Regions from separate parts of the Roseateles aquae genome, predicted to be linked through region 2. Evidence: predicted binding sites of a transcription regulator. Region 2 holds the regulator's gene; each other region holds the start of a gene.

Region 1 (5,770 bases), on a different contig from region 2:
CAGGCCTGCCAGCCGGGCGAGAAGCCGGTCTTTCTGACCTTTGACACCGGCCATATGGGCGTGGCGCCGCTGGTGGCCGAACTGCTCAAGCGTTATGACGCCCGCGCCACGTTTTTCATCGCCAACGAGCCCACGCTTTCTGACGGCCGCACGCTGGACGAGGAATGGGCGCCCTGGTGGCGGGCCCGCGCGGTCGAGGGGCACGACTTTGGCTCGCACACCTGGGACCACGACACCTGGGTCGAAGACCTGCCGGAGGGGCGGTTTCGCGTCAAGACCGGTGGCGGCATCGAGGTGCAGCGGCCGCGCGAGCTGACGGCGGCGCAGTACTGCGAAGGCCTGAACAAATCGGCCGAGCGTTTTCAGGCCATCACCGGCAAGGCGATGGCACCGATCTTTCGCGCGCCGGCCGGCAAGACCTCGCCGGCGCTGCTGGCGGTGGCCAAGGCCTGCGGCTACAGCCATGTGGGCTGGAGCGCCGCCGGATTTCTCGGCGACGAGCTGCCCAGCGAGCGCTACAGCAATGAACAGCTCTTGGCGCGCGCGCTGCGCGATATCAAGCCTGGCGATATCCTGATGGCCCATCTGGGCATCTGGTCGCGGCAGGACGCCTGGGCGCCGGCGGTGCTGGCGCCCTTGATGAAGGGCTTGAGCGAACGCGGCCTGTGTTTTGCGCCGCTGCGCGAGCATCCGCGCTATGCCAAGCTGATGAAAGAGCCGCTGGTGATCAAGCCCTACACGCCGCCGAGCACGCCGCTGCCGCCGCCCTGGAGCCCAGCGGCCAGCACGGTTTCGCCCGCACGTTCGGCCGCCAGCGCGCCGCCCCCACCCGTGACGCCGCCAGCGTCGCAAAGCCAACCCTGACGATGGAACTGCTCACCGATGCCTTTGCCGCTGCCCAGCAGTGGCTGTTCGAAATCCTGGTCCAGCCGCTGGTGTTTGGCGCGGGCCTGGGCAATCTGCTCGAAGAGGCCTTCGATGCAACCGGCTGGCTGCTCGTCGGCCTGCTGCAGATTGCGGTGATGCTGCTGCTGATACGCAGTCTGGAACGCTGGCGCCCGGTGGAGCCGCTGCAGGATCGCGAGGCGGTGCGTGTTGACGTGCTGTACACGCTGATCCACCGCCTGGGCCTGTTCCGCCTGGTGATGTTCTTCAGCCTGGATCCGATCTTCGACGCGATGTCCGGCGAGATGCGCCTGCTCGGTCTGCCGACCTGGCAGCTCGATACCCTCTGGCCCGGCGTCAGCGACCAGCCCTTGGTCAGCTTTGTGCTGTACCTGCTGGTCTTTGACCTGGCCAACTACTGGCTGCACCGCGCCCAGCATCAGTTCAACTGGTGGTGGGCGCTGCACTCGCTGCACCACAGCCAGCGGCAGATGACGATGTGGAGCGACAACCGCAACCACCTGCTCGACGATGTGCTGCGCGATGCCGCCTTTGTGCTGCTGGCGCGCTTCATCGGCGTCGGGCCGGGACAGTTCGTGGCGCTGATCGCGCTGTCGCAGCTGATGGAGAGCTTGCAGCACGCCAATCTGCGCGTCTGGTTCGGGCCGCTGTTCGAGCGGCTGATCGTCAGCCCGCGCTATCACCGGCTGCATCATGCGGTCGGCATCGGCCATGAGTCCGAGGGGCAGGGCACGCTGGGCGGCCATAACTTCGCGGTGCTGTTTCCGGTCTGGGACATCGTCTTTGGCACGGCCAATTTCGAGCGCCGCTGGGACGCCACCGGCGTGCGTGATCAGGTCGAGCAGGGCCGCGACTATGGCCGCGGTTTCTGGGCCCAGCAGTGGTTGGGGCTGCGCCGCTTGATCGGGCGCTGAGGCCCGCTTGATGCAGGTGGCGCGGCCGGTTGCTATGCTTGCGCCGCCTCGGTCTTGAGGCGCTCTGGGAAACCTTCCATGCTCAATGCCACCGGTCGCGTGCTCGACGCCTTCTGGCGCGCCGCCGTCTACTGCCTGCACCCGCGGGTGATGCTGCTGTCGCTGGCGCCGCTGTTGATCTGCGGGCTGGCAGCCGGTGTGTCCGGCTATTTCTTTTGGGAAGACGCGGTCGACGCGGTGCGCATCTCGCTGGAATCCTGGCGCCTGGTTGACACCGTGTTGGGCTGGCTGGCCCATGTGGGCCTGGGCAGCCTGCGCACGATGATTGCCCCCTTGATCGTGCTGGCGATTGCGATTCCGGTGGTGCTGCTCCTGAGCCTCCTGCTGGTGGCGCTGATGATGACGCCGGCGATGGTGCGCCTGGTCGCGCTGCGCCGTTTTCCGGCGCTGGAGCTGAAGCATGGCGGCTCGCTGCTGATGAGCGTGGCCTGGTCGATCGGCCACACGCTGCTGGCGCTGGCGCTGATCGTCCTGAGCATGCCGCTGTGGCTGGTGCCGCCGCTGATCCTGTTCATCCCGCCGCTGATCTGGGGCTGGCTGGGCTACCGGGTGTTTGCCTTCGATGTGCTCTCAGACCATGCCTCACCGCAGGAGCGCCGCCAACTGCTGTCCGAGCACAAGTTCCAGCTGCTGGCCATCGGCATGCTGACCGGCTATCTCGGCGCGGCGCCGGCCAGCATCCTCTTCATCTTCATCCCGGCGGCGCCTTTGCTGGCCGTGCCCGCAGTGTGGCTGTACACCCTGGTGTTTGCCTTCACCTCGCTGTGGTTTGCCCACTATGCGCTGGCGGCACTGAACGATTTGCGGCTGAGCCGTGTGGCCAGTTCGACTCTGATCGATGGCGTCGAGGTGCTGGAGCCTCTGGCCGGTTCGTCGGGTGACCCCGAGGGACGTGCCGTTCAGACGCTGCCGCCGGTATGAGCCTCAAGTTGAATGTCCAACTGAGTGCCTAGCATGAATGTCGGTCTGATCATCATTGGTGACGAAATCCTGTCCGGCAAGCGCCAGGACAAGCACCTGGCCCGCGTCATCGAACTGCTGGCCGCGCGCGGCATGAGCCTGAGCTGGGCGCATTACCTGGGCGACGATCGCGCCGCCATCAGCGCCGAGTTGCGCCAGGCCTTTGCCAGCGGCGATCTGGTCTTCAGCTGCGGCGGCATTGGCGCCACGCCTGACGACCACACCCGCCAGGCCGCTGCCGCGGCGCTGGGGCAAGACCTGACCCTGCATCCGGAAGCTCGCGAGCTGATCTGGCAGCGCGTCTGCGAGATGGCGCGTGAGCAGGGCCAGCAGGCCGACCCCGAACACCCGGATACCTTGCGCCGTTTTCAGATGGGCATGTTCCCGGCCGGCGCGCAGATCATCCCGAACCCCTACAACCGCATTCCCGGCTTCTACGTCGGCAGCGTCTACTTCGTGCCGGGTTTTCCGGTGATGGCGCATCCGATGATCGAGTGGGTGCTGGACCAGCGCCACGCCGATCTTCAGCGAGTCGTCGCCACCCGCGAGCGCTCGATGATTGTGCTGGGCGCGCTGGAGGCCACGCTCAGCCCGCTGATGGAGCGCATCGAGGCCGAGTTTCCCGGTATCAAGGTGTTCAGCCTGCCCAGCGTGGACCACCCGCAATGGGGCCGCCATATCGAACTGGGCGTCAAAGGTGAGGCCGAGGCCTTGGACCCGGCCTATCAGGCGCTCAAGGCGGGCCTCGTCCAATTTGGTGCATCCATAGGCACCGAACTGGTGCGATGATGGCCAAGGGTGTGCACTTGTCTGGTGCTGGCACCCGGCCTTGAGCTGACGCGCGTCATCGGCGCGCAAGCCCGCGCAGCGCATAATGCCCCGGCGCGACGCGGGCCCTGGGGCCCATGCACCGCGCTGGCGCTGGCAGGGCGCGACCGGTCTTAGGCTGGCACGCAAACTGCTTACGTTGTTGGTGCAAGTCGGCCCTGTGCGCAGTGGCCGGCGTCCGCCGAATTTGTTGTCAGATCCGTTCTACCCCGATCCGCTGAGGAGTGATTGATGGCCAAGACCGTCGCCGATGTGATGAGCATGGTGAAAGAAAACGAAGTCAAGTTTGTTGACTTCCGCTTCACCGACACCCGTGGCAAAGAGCAGCACGTTTCCGTGCCCGTGTCGCACTTCGATGAGGACAAGTTCTCCTCCGGTCACGCCTTCGACGGTTCGTCGATCGCCGGCTGGAAGGGCATCGAAGCCTCCGACATGCTGCTGATGCCGGACCCCAACACCGCCAATATCGACCCCTTCTTCGAAGAGCCGACGCTGATCCTAACCTGCGATGTGGTCGAGCCCAGCGATGGCAAGGCCTATGAGCGCGATCCGCGTTCGCTGGCCAAGCGCGCCGAAGCCTATCTGAAGTCCTCCGGCCTGGGCGACACCGCCTTCTTCGGCCCGGAACCCGAGTTCTTCATCTTCGACTCGATCCGCTGGAACGTCGACATGTCCGGCTGCTTCGTCAAGATCGACGCCGAAGAAGCTGCCTGGAACACCGGCAAGGAATACGACCACGGCAACCACGGCTACCGTCCGACCGTCAAGGGCGGCTACTTCCCCGTGCCGCCGGTCGATTCGGGCCAGGACATGCGCTCGGAAATGTGCCTGATCCTCGAACAACTGGGCATCCCGGTCGAGGTTCACCACCATGAAGTGGCCAACGCCGGCCAGATGGAAATCGGCACCAAGTTCAGCACCCTGGTGCAGCGCGCCGACTGGCTGCAACTGCAGAAGTACGTGATCCAGAACGTGGCCCATGCCTATGGCAAGACCGCCACCTTCATGCCCAAGCCCATCGTTGGCGACAACGGCTCCGGCATGCACGTGCACCAGTCGATCTGGAAGGACGGCAAGAACCTGTTCGCCGGCGACGGCTACGGCGGCCTGTCCGAGTTCGCGCTGTACTACATCGGCGGCATCATCAAGCATGCTCGTGCCCTGAACGCGCTGACCAACCCCGGCACGAACAGCTACAAGCGTCTGGTGCCCGGCTTCGAAGCCCCGGTCAAGCTGGCCTACTCGGCCCGCAACCGCTCGGCATCGATCCGCATTCCCTTCGTGTCCAACCCCAAGGGCCGTCGCATCGAGGCACGTTTCCCCGATCCTCTGATGAATCCGTATCTGGGCTTCTCGGCCCTGATGATGGCCGGTCTGGACGGCGTGGAAAACAAGATCCATCCGGGCGAAGCCGCCACCAAGGATCTGTACCACCTGCCGCCGGAAGAAGACGCGAAGGTGCCGACCGTTTGCCACAGCCTGGACCAGGCGCTGGAGTATCTGGACAAGGACCGCGCCTTCCTGACCAAGGGCGGCGTGTTCACCGACTCCTATCTGGATGCCTATATCGACCTGAAGATGCAGGAAGTGACCCGCTTCCGCATGACGACCCACCCGGTCGAGTTCGATATGTACTACACGCTGTGATGGCCTGCTGCGGCCTGCGTTCAAACCGCAAGCCGCAGGCCTCGCTCAGCCCGAAGGGACGGTCTTGGCCGTCCCTTTTTTCATGGCCGGCGCCACGGCGCTGCGGGGCCCTTGGCGCGCAGGCGCTTGGCCCGCACCGCCAATGCGCCACAATGCGCAACTGGAACAACAAGAGTCGCCCCACCGCCGATGTACCTCAGGCCCAGATCCCACGCCCGCCGCACCCGGCTCGGCCATGCGCTTTCGCTGGCTGCGCTGCTGGCGCTGCCGGCCATGGCGCAGACGCCCTCCGTCGTCTACCGCTGCCCGGGGCCGCCGGTGCTCTACACCGATGCCTTGTCGGCCAAGGAAGCCCAGGACAAGGGCTGCCGCACGATAGAGGGCACGCCCATCACCGTGTTGCAAGCGCCCAAGCCGCGCCCGGCGGGCAATGGTGCCGTGCCGGTGAAACCCGG
Region 2 (5,770 bases):
GCGTTGAGCCGCGCCGGGCGCGCCCGGCCAAGATCGCTTAGCATCCCTGCCGGGCGGCCATCGTTGGCCCAGCCAGGAAAACGAGTCAGTCAAGGAATGAGCATGAAGCGTCGTGAGTTCTCGGCCCAGCTGGGCCTGTCCACCCTGGGTCTGCTGGCGGCGTCCGGTGGCGCGCAGGCGCAAGGAGGCTTTGTTGAAGGCCAGCATTACCAGCGCCTGGGCCAGCCGCTGCCGAGCACGCCGGGCAAGATCGAGGTCGTCGAGTTCTTCTGGTACGGCTGCCCGCACTGCTTTGCCTTTGAGCCGGAGATCTCGGCTTGGGCCAAACAGCTGCCGGCCGACGTCAGCTTCCGCCAGGTGCATGTCAGCTTCCGCGCCAATGTGGCCTTCCACCAGAAGGTGTTTTTTGCGCTGGAAGCGATGGGCAAGGAAGCGCAGGTTCACACCGCCATCTTTGACGCCATCCATCGCTACGGCCAGAGCCTGGACGATGTGAAGACCGTGGCCGGCTTTGTCGCCAAGCTCGGCGTGGACCCGGCCAAGTTCGAAGAAAGCTTCAACTCCTTTACTGTGAACACGAAGTGCATGCAGGCCAAGAAGCTGTCGGAAGACTACCGGATCGACGGTGTGCCGGCACTGGGCGTGGCGGGCCGTTTCTTGACCTCGCCGGCGATGTCCTCGGCCGGCCTGCGCATCAGCGAAGTTGAATCCGGCAAGCGCGCGCTGCAGGTGGTCGACACGCTGATTCAGCGCATTCGCAAGGGCGGCTGATCGCCGGGCAGGGCGCCAGCCGGATCGGGGAAAGGCGCCCTTCTTCACATGGCAATGGAAGATGGTGGCGTGGCCCCCTGTTCGGCGGGTCTCGCCGGCACTTTGGCATGGCAGAATGGCCTGCAAGAACTGTGCCGTATGAAATCCAACCAGACCCTTCTCCCCACGCTAGCGCTGCTGGCCTGCCTGTTGCTGGCCATGCCGGCGCATGCCGAGCGCGCTGATGCGCAGAAGCCGCTCAACATCAGCTCCGACAAGGGCGGGCGGGTCGATGTGGTCAAGCAGCGTACCGAGTTCAACGGCAACGTCATCCTCAGCAAGGGCACCATGCTGCTGAAGGCCGAACGGCTGGATGTCCGCGAGGCCAGTGACGGCTTCTTCCAGGCCTACGCCAGCGGCGAGGCGGGCAAGCCGGTCAGCTTCCGTCAGGCCCGAGATGTTCCAGGTGAGGCCATCGAGGGCCATGCCGAACAGCTCGAGTACGACACCCGCTCCGACACCATCCGCTTTGTTGGCAATGCGGTCGTGCGCCGCACGCGCAGCGGAGCGGTGGCCGATGAAGTCACCGGCGCCGTCATCCTCTACGACAACCGCACCGAGGTGTTCAGCGTCGAGGGCGGCCAGACCTCGCCGCACCCGAACGGCCGGGTGCGCGTGGTGCTGATGCCGCGTGGCGCCTCGGCGCCCGAGGCCGCGGCCAGCGCACCGCCGCTGACGCTGCAGCCCAGCACCGTGCTGCAGCCGCGCAAGCCCTCATGAACAGCCAGGTGCCAGCGCTGGAGGCGGGCGCGCGCAGCCGCCTGGAGGCCGAGGGCCTGCAGAAGCACTACGGCATGCGCCGCGTCGTCAAGGACGTGCACCTGGATGTGCACAGCGGCGAGGTGGTCGGCCTCTTGGGCCCGAATGGCGCCGGCAAGACGACCAGCTTCTACATGATCGTCGGGCTGGTGCGTGCCGATGCCGGCGAGATCCGCATCGATGGTCAGCCGGTGCAGCGCCTGCCTATTCACCAGCGTGCGCGGCTCGGCCTGAGCTATCTGCCGCAGGAAGCGTCGATCTTTCGCAAGCTCAATGTCGAGGAAAACATCCGCGCCGTGCTGGAGCTGCAGCTCGATGAGCAGGGCCGGGCCTGGCCCAATGCCCGTGTCGATGAGGCGCTGGAACAGCTGCTGCAGGACCTCAGCATCGAGAAGCTGCGCGACAGCCCGGCGCCGGCCTTGTCAGGCGGTGAACGTCGGCGTGTCGAGATCGCCCGTGCACTGGCCACGCAGCCGCGCTTCATCCTGCTGGACGAGCCCTTTGCCGGTGTCGACCCGATCGCGGTGCTGGAGATCCAGCGCATCATCGGTTTCCTGAAGGCGCGCGGCATCGGCGTGCTGATCACCGATCACAACGTCCGCGAGACGCTGGGCATTTGCGACCGCGCCTACATCATCAGCGAGGGCACGGTGTTGGCCGAAGGCCGGCCGGCCGAGATCGTCGACAACCCCGATGTGCGCAAGGTCTACCTGGGCGAACACTTCCGCATGTAGGCGGCTCGGACGATGAAGCCCTCACTGCAGGTACGCCTTTCCCAGCATCTGTCGCTGACGCCGCAGCTGCAACAGTCGATCCGCCTGCTGCAGCTCTCCACGCTGGAGCTGCATCAGGAAGTCGAGCAGATGCTGGCGCAGAACCCGCTGCTGGAGACCGACGAGGAATTCGCCGAGGCGCCGCAGCTGGAGCCGGCCGAGCGCTTGTCGGCCAGTCAGCGCGACGAGGCGGCCAGCAGCGCCGAGGCGGCCGGCGATGGCGAGGCGGTGGCCGAGATCCGTGCCGATGACTTCGGCACGACCGAGCGCGAAGACTGGGAAAACGGCACCGAGGGCGACGACTTCGACGGCATCCGCGAACTGCCCAGCAACAGCGGCGGTACTGCGCCCGATGACGACAGCGATTACAGCGACCGTGAATCGGCCGAGATCAGCCTGCAGGAGCATCTGAACGCGCAGATGGCCGGCATGGGCTTGAGCGACGAGGACCGTGCGGCGCTGCATGTGCTGATCGAATCGTTGAACGAGGATGGCTATCTCGAAGACAGCCTGGAAGAGATTGCGGCGGCGCTGTCGGCTGGCGCCGAGGCTGAGCAGGCCGAGGAGCTGCTCAGCCTGCTGCGCTGCGCACTGAAGTGGCTGCAGAGCATGGAGCCCGCTGGTGTGGGCGCCCGCGATCTTTCGGAATGCCTGGTCTTGCAGCTGCGGGCGCTGCCGCGCAGCCAGGCCCAGGTGGTCGCCATCCTGATCTGCAAGCAGCATCTGGAGCTGCTGGCCAAGCGTGACAGCCGCAAGCTGATGGCCCTGACCGGCGCCGACGAGGCGCTGCTGCGCGAGGCGCAGGCGCTGATCGGGCGGCTGGAGCCCAAGCCGGGCCGCCGCTTCGCGCGCAATGTGGCGCAGGCGGTGGTGCCCGATGTGATCGTGCAGAAGGCCGGCCGCGGCTTTCGGGTGATGATCAATCCGGATGTGGCGCCCAAGCTGCGCATCAACGAGCTCTATGCCCAGGCGCTGCGCGCCACCCGCGGTGGTGTCAGCAATTCGCCGCTGGGCACGCAGTTGCAGGAGGCGCGCTGGTTCATCAAGAATATCCAGCAGCGCTTTGACACCATATTGCGCGTCTCCGAGGCCATCGTCGATCGTCAGCGCGGTTTCTTTACCCATGGCGAGCTGGCGATGAAACCGCTGGTGCTGCGCGAGATTGCCGATGAGCTCGGCTTGCATGAATCGACGATTTCGCGGGTGACCACGGCCAAGTACATGGCCACGCCCTGGGGTACGTTCGAGCTGAAGTATTTCTTTGGCTCGGGCCTGAATACCGAGTCGGGCGGCAATGCATCCAGCACGGCGGTGCGGGCCTTGATCAAGCAGTTCGTCGCGGCCGAGGACGCCAAGAAGCCGCTGTCGGACAGCCAGCTCTCGAGCATGCTGGAAGAGCAGGGCATCCAGGTGGCGCGGCGCACGGTGGCCAAGTACCGCGAGGCGCTGAAGATCGCGCCGGCCAATCTGCGCAAGACGATCTGAAGGGAGCCTTCTGATGGACCAGCTGCGGGCCATGCGCACCTTTGCGCGAGTGATTGACGAGGGCAGTTTTGCTGGCGCCGCCCGCGCGCTGGATCTGGCGCCAGCGGTTGTGACCCGTTTGGTCGCGGAGCTGGAAGAGCATCTGGGAGCGCGGCTGCTCAATCGCACGACACGCAAGCTGGCCCTGACCGATGTCGGCGAAGCCTACCTGGAGCGGGCGCGGCGCATCATTGCCGATGTCGAGGAGGCCGAGGCCTTGGCGTCGGCGTCAACCAATGACCCGCGCGGCCATCTGCGCGTGCTGGTGCCACCCGCCATTGCCGTGCATCAGCTCTCCAAGCACCTGCCGCGCTTTCGCCAGCAGTACCCGCACATCACCCTCGAGCTGCATGCGCCGGGTCCGGTGGCGACGATGGACGAGGCCTTCGACATCACCATCCTCAGTTCTCGCCACCCGCTCGAAGGCGACTTCGTGGCCCGGCGTCTGGCGCGTACCGAGGTCATCATGTGCGCCTCGCCAGACTACCTGGATCGATGCGGGCGCCCGGCGCACCCACGAGACCTCAGGGGGCATGACTCGATCCGGCCCTCGATCCCCGAGTTGCAGCGCGGCATCGTCTTTGTTCGTGGCGGACTGGGCGAAGGCACGGTTCACGAGACCTTCAGCGGTGTGCCCGATCGGGCGGTGTTGAGCACCTCATCGATCGACACCAATTACGCGGCGACCTTGCATGGCCTGGGCATCGCCGGCCTGCCGACCTTTGTGATCGGCGACGCGCTGCTGGAAGGGGCGCTGGAGCGCGTGCTACCGGAGTGGCGCCTGTTCAGCTTCACGATCTGGGCCACGATGCCGACCCGCAAGTTCATGCCGGCGCGAACGCGCGCCTTCCTGGAGTTTTTGCTGCAGGTCTTTGGCGGCGAAGACCACGACCCCTGGCTCTTGGCGGCTGGTTGTGTGACGCGCTGAATGCGCGCTCGCGCTTCAGCGCAGATTGAAGCCGGTCTGCACCAGCGAGCCGCGCAGCTTCTCCAGCAGCCGGGTCAGTGGCGAGAGTTCGATATAGCGGGTGCTGACCTTGATTGCGTAGGCGAAGAAGCGCGGCAGGTCCTCCGCATAGCGGGGCTTGCCATCGCGGTGCTTGAGCCGGCAGTAGATGCCCAGCACCTTCAGATGGCGCTGCAGGCCGGTCCATTCGAGCTGGCGCCAGAACTCACCGAAATCGTCGCCCACCGGCAGGCCCAGCTTGCGCGCCTGCTCCCAGTAGCGAATCGCCCAGTCCAGCTCGCGTTCCTCATCCCAGGAGATGAAGGCATCGCGCAGCAGCGAGACCAGGTCGTAGCTGATCGGGCCGCAGACGGCATCCTGGAAGTCGAGGATGCCGGGACCATCGGCGCAGACCATCAGATTGCGCGGCATGAAGTCGCGGTGCATGGCCAGCTGAGGCTGACTCAGCATGTTTGTCACCAGCAGATCGCAGGTGCGCTGCCACCACTGCAGCTCGACACCGTCCCAGCGCTGGCCGTGCTCGCGCTCGACACACCAGTCGATGAAGATCTGCAGCTCACGGCGCACAAAGGCCTCGTCGTAGACCGGCAACTGGGACGCATCGGCGCGCGACTGCCACTGCAGCAGCGCCGCGATGGCGGCGCGCATCAGCCGGTCGGCCTCGACCGGGCTGGCCTGCTGCAAGGCCTGCAGATAGGTCTGCCGGCCAAGGTCCTCAATCAGGGCAAAACCCTGTTCGGCGTCGGCGGCCAGCACGGCTGGCGCATGCAAATCGCAGGCCTGCAGCTGCGCGGCGACGGCAAGAAAGGGCTTGAGCTGATTGGGCTGCGCCGGGTCGTCCATGATGATGCGACTGCCCTGCTCGGACTGGCAGCGCAGATAGCGGCGCGAGCTGGCGTCGTTATTGGCCAGCTCAAGGCTGCTGGCGTCAAGTCCG
Region 3 (5,770 bases), on a different contig from region 2:
ACTTCACCACCAACGATCCGGTGATGACGCCGGAGTTGCTGGACTATTTTTTCAACAAGAAGAGTCCGGTGCTTGAGCGACTGGATGATCGCAAGAAGGCCCTGCTCTGGTCGATTTACAACCTCTACGAATACCGCTCGGTGCTGCCGATGCTGTCCGGTCCGACGCAGGACACCCATCCGCTGCGTCGCCACCAGCGCTACTCGATCCGCTGTCCTGGGCAGATTGAGTTTGGCGAAGGTACTGAAGCCAAGCTGTTTGTGCTGGAGGTGATCGAAATCTCGTTCTCAGGCTTCCAAGCGCAATGCAAGCTTGACTTGCCCTTGCAAAAGGCGGGGGTGGCGACGATTGAACTGGGCGGGCAAGAACGCTCGTGCATCACTGCGACGGCGGTGCGGCAGCGCGATACCGAGACCGGTGTGTTTTACGGCTTCAAGATCGACGAGCCGGATGCCGTGTGGCGCGCCTGCGTTAGTGCGCTCGAAATGGGGCAGACTCACCAGGACTTGACTTGACTATGGCGCTGAGGCGTGCTTTTTTACTGGCCCTGCTCGGCACTTCGTCGGTGGCCCTGGCTGCCGAGCCAACGCTTCCTGACCTGATTGACGCCAGCCGACCGTCTGTCCTGCCTGTTGGTACGTATTCACCGCTGGATACGCCACGATTCACCTTTCATGGCACAGGCTTTGTCGTTGCTGATGGCCATTACCTGGTGACGAATGCCCACGTCTTGCCGCCGCCTGACAGCGTCAATGCGGACAAGCGTCTGGCCGTGCAGGTGCCACTCGCGAGGGGGCGGTATGAACAACGCTTTGTCGAGGTCCAGGCTTTGGACCGAGCCCGCGATTTAGCACTCCTGAAGCTCGAAGGCGCGAAGGTTCCAGCCTTGTCGCTGGCGACGCCTGGTCAAGTCAGGGAGGGGCAGAGCATTGCCGTGCTTGGCTTCCCACTGGCCGGGGCGCTCGGCTTCTCTCTGGTGACCCATCGGGGGATCGTCTCGTCGATCAGTGCAATCACCATGCAAGCACCTGCAGCGAATGCGCTGTCCGAGCAGGCCGTGCGACGTCTTCGCGAAGGCAGCTTCGATATCTTGCAACTCGATGCGACGGCGTATCCAGGCAACAGCGGCGGCCCGGTGATGGAGTTGAGTTCAGGCGCGGTTGTTGGGGTGCTGAACATGGTGCTGGTGCGCCGTGACAAGGAATCGGCGATCTCGACACCCACGGGTGTGAGCTACGCCATACCTGTTCAGTATGTTCAGGGTTTGTTGAAGCAGGCGGGCTTGCTATTGCCCTGAGCGGCTTTTGCCTGTCGGCAAGTTTTACAGTGTGCCGGTTGGCTTGATTGGCGTGTTGTGTAAGTTGTTGAATTTAAACAAGTTGTTTGACTTGGCATGGCTGTTGCTTTTGGTGTTGTGGCGGGGTAGCTCCTGAACAAGGAGTCGCCAAGGTAAGAGCCCAAATCAATTGGAGTGAGTCATGAATATCAAGAATGCAATTCGCGCGGTCGCCGCAGCAGCTACCTTGGCGGCAGTTGCTCTGCCCGCTTCGGCCGGCTATCAGGTGCTGGACGGCTGGCAGCTGTTCACCCCGACAGGCAATCAGATCAACATCGGCCGTCTGAACCTGGTCAGCGGTTCGGCTACGGTTGAGCAGGAAGTCAACGGCAGCGGCAACGCTTTCGTCGGCGCCAAGTTCATCGAATCGGGTCAAATCTTCAGCATTTCCTACACCAAGGAAAACGTGGTTGGTGCCGGCGACGTCGGCATTCCCAAGCCCCTGTTTGATGGTCTGCAACTGACCTTCTCCAATGTGGCTGGTGTTGTGACTGGCCTGAACCCCGGTGGCGGCTTCAAGTACCAGTTCACCTCGGGCAACTTCCTGATGGAAGGCGATGGCGGTGTCTACGCTGCTGGCTCGATCGTCGGTCTGGGCGGTAACGTCAACTCGACCAACATCATCGGCGCCACCAACGGCGACTCGACCGTTCTGACCGTGCTGGGCGCGATCCTGAACCCGATGTTCGACCTGAAGGACAACACCGGCACTTCGCTGCAGGCTGATCTGCTGAGCGGCAAGGTGCTGTTCGAAGCCGCTACCAACAACTCGATCACTGGCGCGACGCTGAGCAATGCCAAGTGCTCGTTCGACGCGTCCAAGAGCTGCCGCAGCTTCGTTGCCAACTCCGGTGGCGATGCTTACTTGGTTCGCTCGATCCCTGAGCCGGGTTCGCTGGCTTTGGCTGGCCTGAGCCTGCTGGGCCTGGCTGCCATCGGTCGTCGCAAGTCCAACAAGGGCTGAGCACTCTGTATCGCTTGAGCTGGCTTTTGCCAGCTCAGCTGATCCAGTAAAAGGGGCGGGATGAAAATCTCGCCCCTTTTTTTCATTTCGTTTGCGTATGGGCTGCTGCCAGCACGCTCACTCGATTTTGTCTCAGTGGGGTGAAGCCGTGTTGGCGGAGGTGCCAGCCCGCTTGTGTGCGACGGGCCGCTGCCGCGCCGCAATGGGGTGTTTGTCGCTACTGTCTGGCGCTTGAGCTGATCATCAGATCGGCCAAGTCCTTGCGGGTGGATCGTGCCGATGCGGGCTTGCCTTGCCCCACGCGGCCCATGAAGACGGCAGCATCTGCCGCGGCCTCGCCGACGAGCTTCTGCAAGCGCCGACGGATGTCACTCGCTTCCGCCGTGGCGCCCGGTCGGGCGGAGAATTCACGCCGCTCTCGGGCGTAACGTCCAAAAACCAGAGGCGTGACCTCGGGTTGAAGTTGCAGATTCAACTGCGCTGCCGTCAGCCAGAAGCGTTGAATAGATCGGCCGGCTTCGACATAGTCCTCAATCGAAGTGGCGGGATGTGGTGGTATCAGCAAGAAGTGGCTGGCGCATGCCAGTGATGGGATGAAGTCCAGTTCGATCCGGGCGGCCCAGGTGCCCGCCAGAAATCGGTTGAAGAAATGGACGCGCTCCCAGGACTTCATCACCTGTCGCATCATCAGTACTGTCATCGGGCTGGCGCCCAAGGCCTGGTCGGGGATCCGATCCTTGCTGAATTGAGCGTGCCATTCGATCACATCGCGATGGACTTGATATGCCTCCGGAATCGTCAGCCTTAGGTGGGCGGAGTGAAAGAGCAGTTTGGCCACGCGCAGGCGTGCCTGCGGACCGCTGATCCAGTGCACGCGATGCCGGGGCATGACGCTGGCTTCCAGTGAGCTTTTCTCTGCCTCGCTCAACAGCCGCCTTTGCATGGGCCGACGCTGGACCCGGCGCTCTTTGATGAAGTCGGCGAGGGGATCGGGTTTGACGCTGCGGTCCTGAATGAAGCGAATGTCAAAGACCGGGCGCGGGTCGTCAGGTGCATCGCCGCGTCGTTGGTGTTCCAGTCGTAGGCCGTGGCGCGATGCGGCAATGGAAATGGTTTCGATCAGCGTGCCAATGGAGATCTGGCTCGGGTGTCCATCCAGGTCATAAACGCAGTGATCCCGCGTGTCAAAGGCATGGATGCGCAGGTGGTCTGGTGCCAGTGGCTCAAAGCGCCAGGGCTGCGTGTTGTCGCCACTGGGGGCCCAGCGCGCCAAGTCCAGGATCTCTTCCATCAGCTTGCTTGTACTCATTGGGCCTGTCCTTGTTGGCGCTGATCCGTCATCGACAATTTGAGGCTCGGCTTGAGCGCCAAAAGCCTGTGTATCGAGGGCATTTCATGCTCGCGCGCGACACCTCAGCTGGCGCACAATGGACGCCTCGTCACGAGGATGCAGCCATGACCAGCAGTAAACACTTCGACTATAGCCAAGGCTTCTCCAGGAATATCGGATGGGTGACCACCGCTGAGCAGGATCGATTGCGCAAGGCGAGGGTGGCGGTGGCGGGTCAGGGGGGTGTTGGTGGCGCGCATGTTTTGACGCTGGCGCGCTTGGGCATCGGGGCCTTCAATATTGCGGACTTCGACAGTTTTGAAGTTCATAACTTCAATCGCCAGGTCGGTGCCTCCATGCAGACGATTGGGCGGCCAAAGGTGGAGGTGCTGGCCGAAATGGCGTCCTCGATCAACCCTGAAGCCGACATACGTAGCTTTCCGCGCGGCGTGACGCCAGACAACGTGGGCGACTTTCTGAAAGACGTTGACGTCTACGTCGATGGCATCGACTTTTTTGCTATTGAGGCCCGTCGACTGCTGTTTGCGGAGTGTGAGCGGCGTGGTATCCCGGCGCTGACCGCAGCTCCCTTGGGCATGGGGGTGTCGATGTTGTATTTCAAGCCGGGCGCAATGAGCTTTGAGGAGTACTTCAAGGTCGAGGGGCATCCGCAGCAGGAGCAATACGCGCGTTTCATCGCCGGGCTCTCGCCGGCCATGCTGCAGCGTGGCTATCTGGTGGCGCCTGAGTCGGTCAACTTCGCCGAGCGGCGCGGCCCGTCGACGATGATGGCGTGCGACCTCTGCGCCGGGGTGATGGGGACATCGGTGTTGAAGGTCTTGCTTGGGCGCGGTGAATTACGCCCGGCGCCCTGGGCCATGCAGTTTGATGCCTATCGGCAGAAACTCAGCTTTACCTGGCGCCCGGGTGGCAATTCGAATCCGTTGCAGCAACTGCTGATGATGCTGATACGGCCAATGCTGCGCGGTCAGATGAAGAAATAGGCGCCTCGGGAATACCCGAGGCCCGGCAATTTGTTGCAAAGCGTTAATCGGCCTGAAACCCCTCTGATACCACTGCAGCAAAAAACCTTCCGGATGCCCTCAGTCGAGGGGTGGCGTGCAGGGATCGTTATGGTGTGAAATCTGCCGCTTGGTTTTTCGGCTGCCGTGCCGAAGGGGTGTGGCTTCGCTGCGCGTCCATTCAGTCTGTGCCGTCGTTCCGGTTGGACGTTTGCAGACGCTGCACATTCCGCGTGGCGCGGTGTCAAATCGGACACGCTGCTGGGCTTTTGCCTGGCTTGGTGTCCCATCTTGGGATGAGCTGACATGGCGCTATGGCATGATCAGCGTTTCGCTCGGCGTGTCGATTGGGTCGGTGAGCTGGGGGTGATGTATTGCTGTGCGGCCTGAGATTGCGCTGGCAGCAGTGGCGTCAGTTTGGATTAACTCATTGCAGAGGATTGGCCTTGAATAAGCTCTTCACTTCAATCTCCCGCGGGCTGGTTTTCGCGCTGGCTGGTCTGGGATTGGTGCTTGCCGCCGGTTGCGCCAGCCAGGCGGGCAAGTATCCGGCTGCTCCGGCAACGGCTCCGGTGCAGGATTACAGCTATGTGATTGGTGCGGGCGACACACTGAACATCATTGTTTGGCGCAACCAGGAATTGTCGATGAGCGTGCCGGTGCGCCCGGACGGAAAGATTTCCACGCCGCTGATCGATGAGTTGATGGCGCAGGGCAAGAATCCCGTAGAAATTGCTCGCGATATTGAAAAGCAGCTCGGTAAATATGTCCGCGATCCGGTTGTGACCGTGATCGTGACTGGTTTCGTCGGTCCCTACAGTGAGCAAATTCGTGTCGTTGGCGAAGCCGCCAAGCCTCAGTTCCTGCCCTACAAGCAGAAGATGACACTGCTGGACGTGATGATTGCCGTGGGTGGCCTGACTGACTTCGCCGCCGGCAATGACGCCAGCATTCTGCGCACGGCGGAGGGCGGCAAGCAGTACTCGGTGCGCATCAAGGACTTGATCCGTCGTGGCGATGTTTCTGCCAATGTCGAAATGCGTCCGGGCGACATCCTGATCATTCCGCAGAGCTTTTTCTGAGTCGGGCTGGGGTCTGGTCTTCAGGCCTCGCGTGCT

The links. Region 2 encodes sigma-54, which starts transcription at its own class of promoters, with help from an activator protein. Its sites were predicted from a motif close to TGGCANGNAANCTGCTTT; they were not measured.
Region 1: a site for sigma-54 is predicted at 3,788-3,805, ahead of glnA (type I glutamate--ammonia ligase). Genes of this name have one in related genera too.
Region 3: a site for sigma-54 is predicted at 1,390-1,407, ahead of RQP53_RS01555 (PEP-CTERM sorting domain-containing protein). Genes of this name have one in related genera too.

What each region holds. Positions count from the first base shown of each region.
Region 1 is NZ_JAVXZY010000009.1:174,691-180,460, reverse strand. It holds partial or broken gene RQP53_RS19785 (polysaccharide deacetylase family protein) at 1-699, shown strand, start outside; gene RQP53_RS19780 (sterol desaturase family protein) at 867-1,820, shown strand; gene RQP53_RS19775 (EI24 domain-containing protein) at 1,899-2,801, shown strand; gene RQP53_RS19770 (competence/damage-inducible protein A) at 2,835-3,629, shown strand; gene glnA (type I glutamate--ammonia ligase) at 3,900-5,315, shown strand; gene RQP53_RS19760 (hypothetical protein) at 5,505-5,770, shown strand, end outside.
Region 2 is NZ_JAVXZY010000003.1:66,641-72,410, forward strand. It holds gene RQP53_RS09120 (SPOR domain-containing protein) at 1-7, shown strand, start outside; gene RQP53_RS09125 (thiol:disulfide interchange protein DsbA/DsbL) at 103-771, shown strand; gene lptA (lipopolysaccharide transport periplasmic protein LptA) at 910-1,530, shown strand; gene lptB (LPS export ABC transporter ATP-binding protein) at 1,527-2,303, shown strand; gene RQP53_RS09140 (RNA polymerase factor sigma-54) at 2,316-3,827, shown strand; gene RQP53_RS09145 (LysR family transcriptional regulator) at 3,841-4,794, shown strand; gene RQP53_RS09150 (aminoglycoside phosphotransferase family protein) at 4,810-5,770, opposite strand, start outside.
Region 3 is NZ_JAVXZY010000001.1:345,418-351,187, reverse strand. It holds gene RQP53_RS01565 (GNAT family N-acetyltransferase) at 1-515, shown strand, start outside; gene RQP53_RS01560 (S1C family serine protease) at 518-1,297, shown strand; gene RQP53_RS01555 (PEP-CTERM sorting domain-containing protein) at 1,479-2,300, shown strand; gene RQP53_RS01550 (nitroreductase family protein) at 2,518-3,609, opposite strand; gene RQP53_RS01545 (ThiF family adenylyltransferase) at 3,756-4,634, shown strand; gene RQP53_RS01540 (XrtA/PEP-CTERM system exopolysaccharide export protein) at 5,099-5,734, shown strand.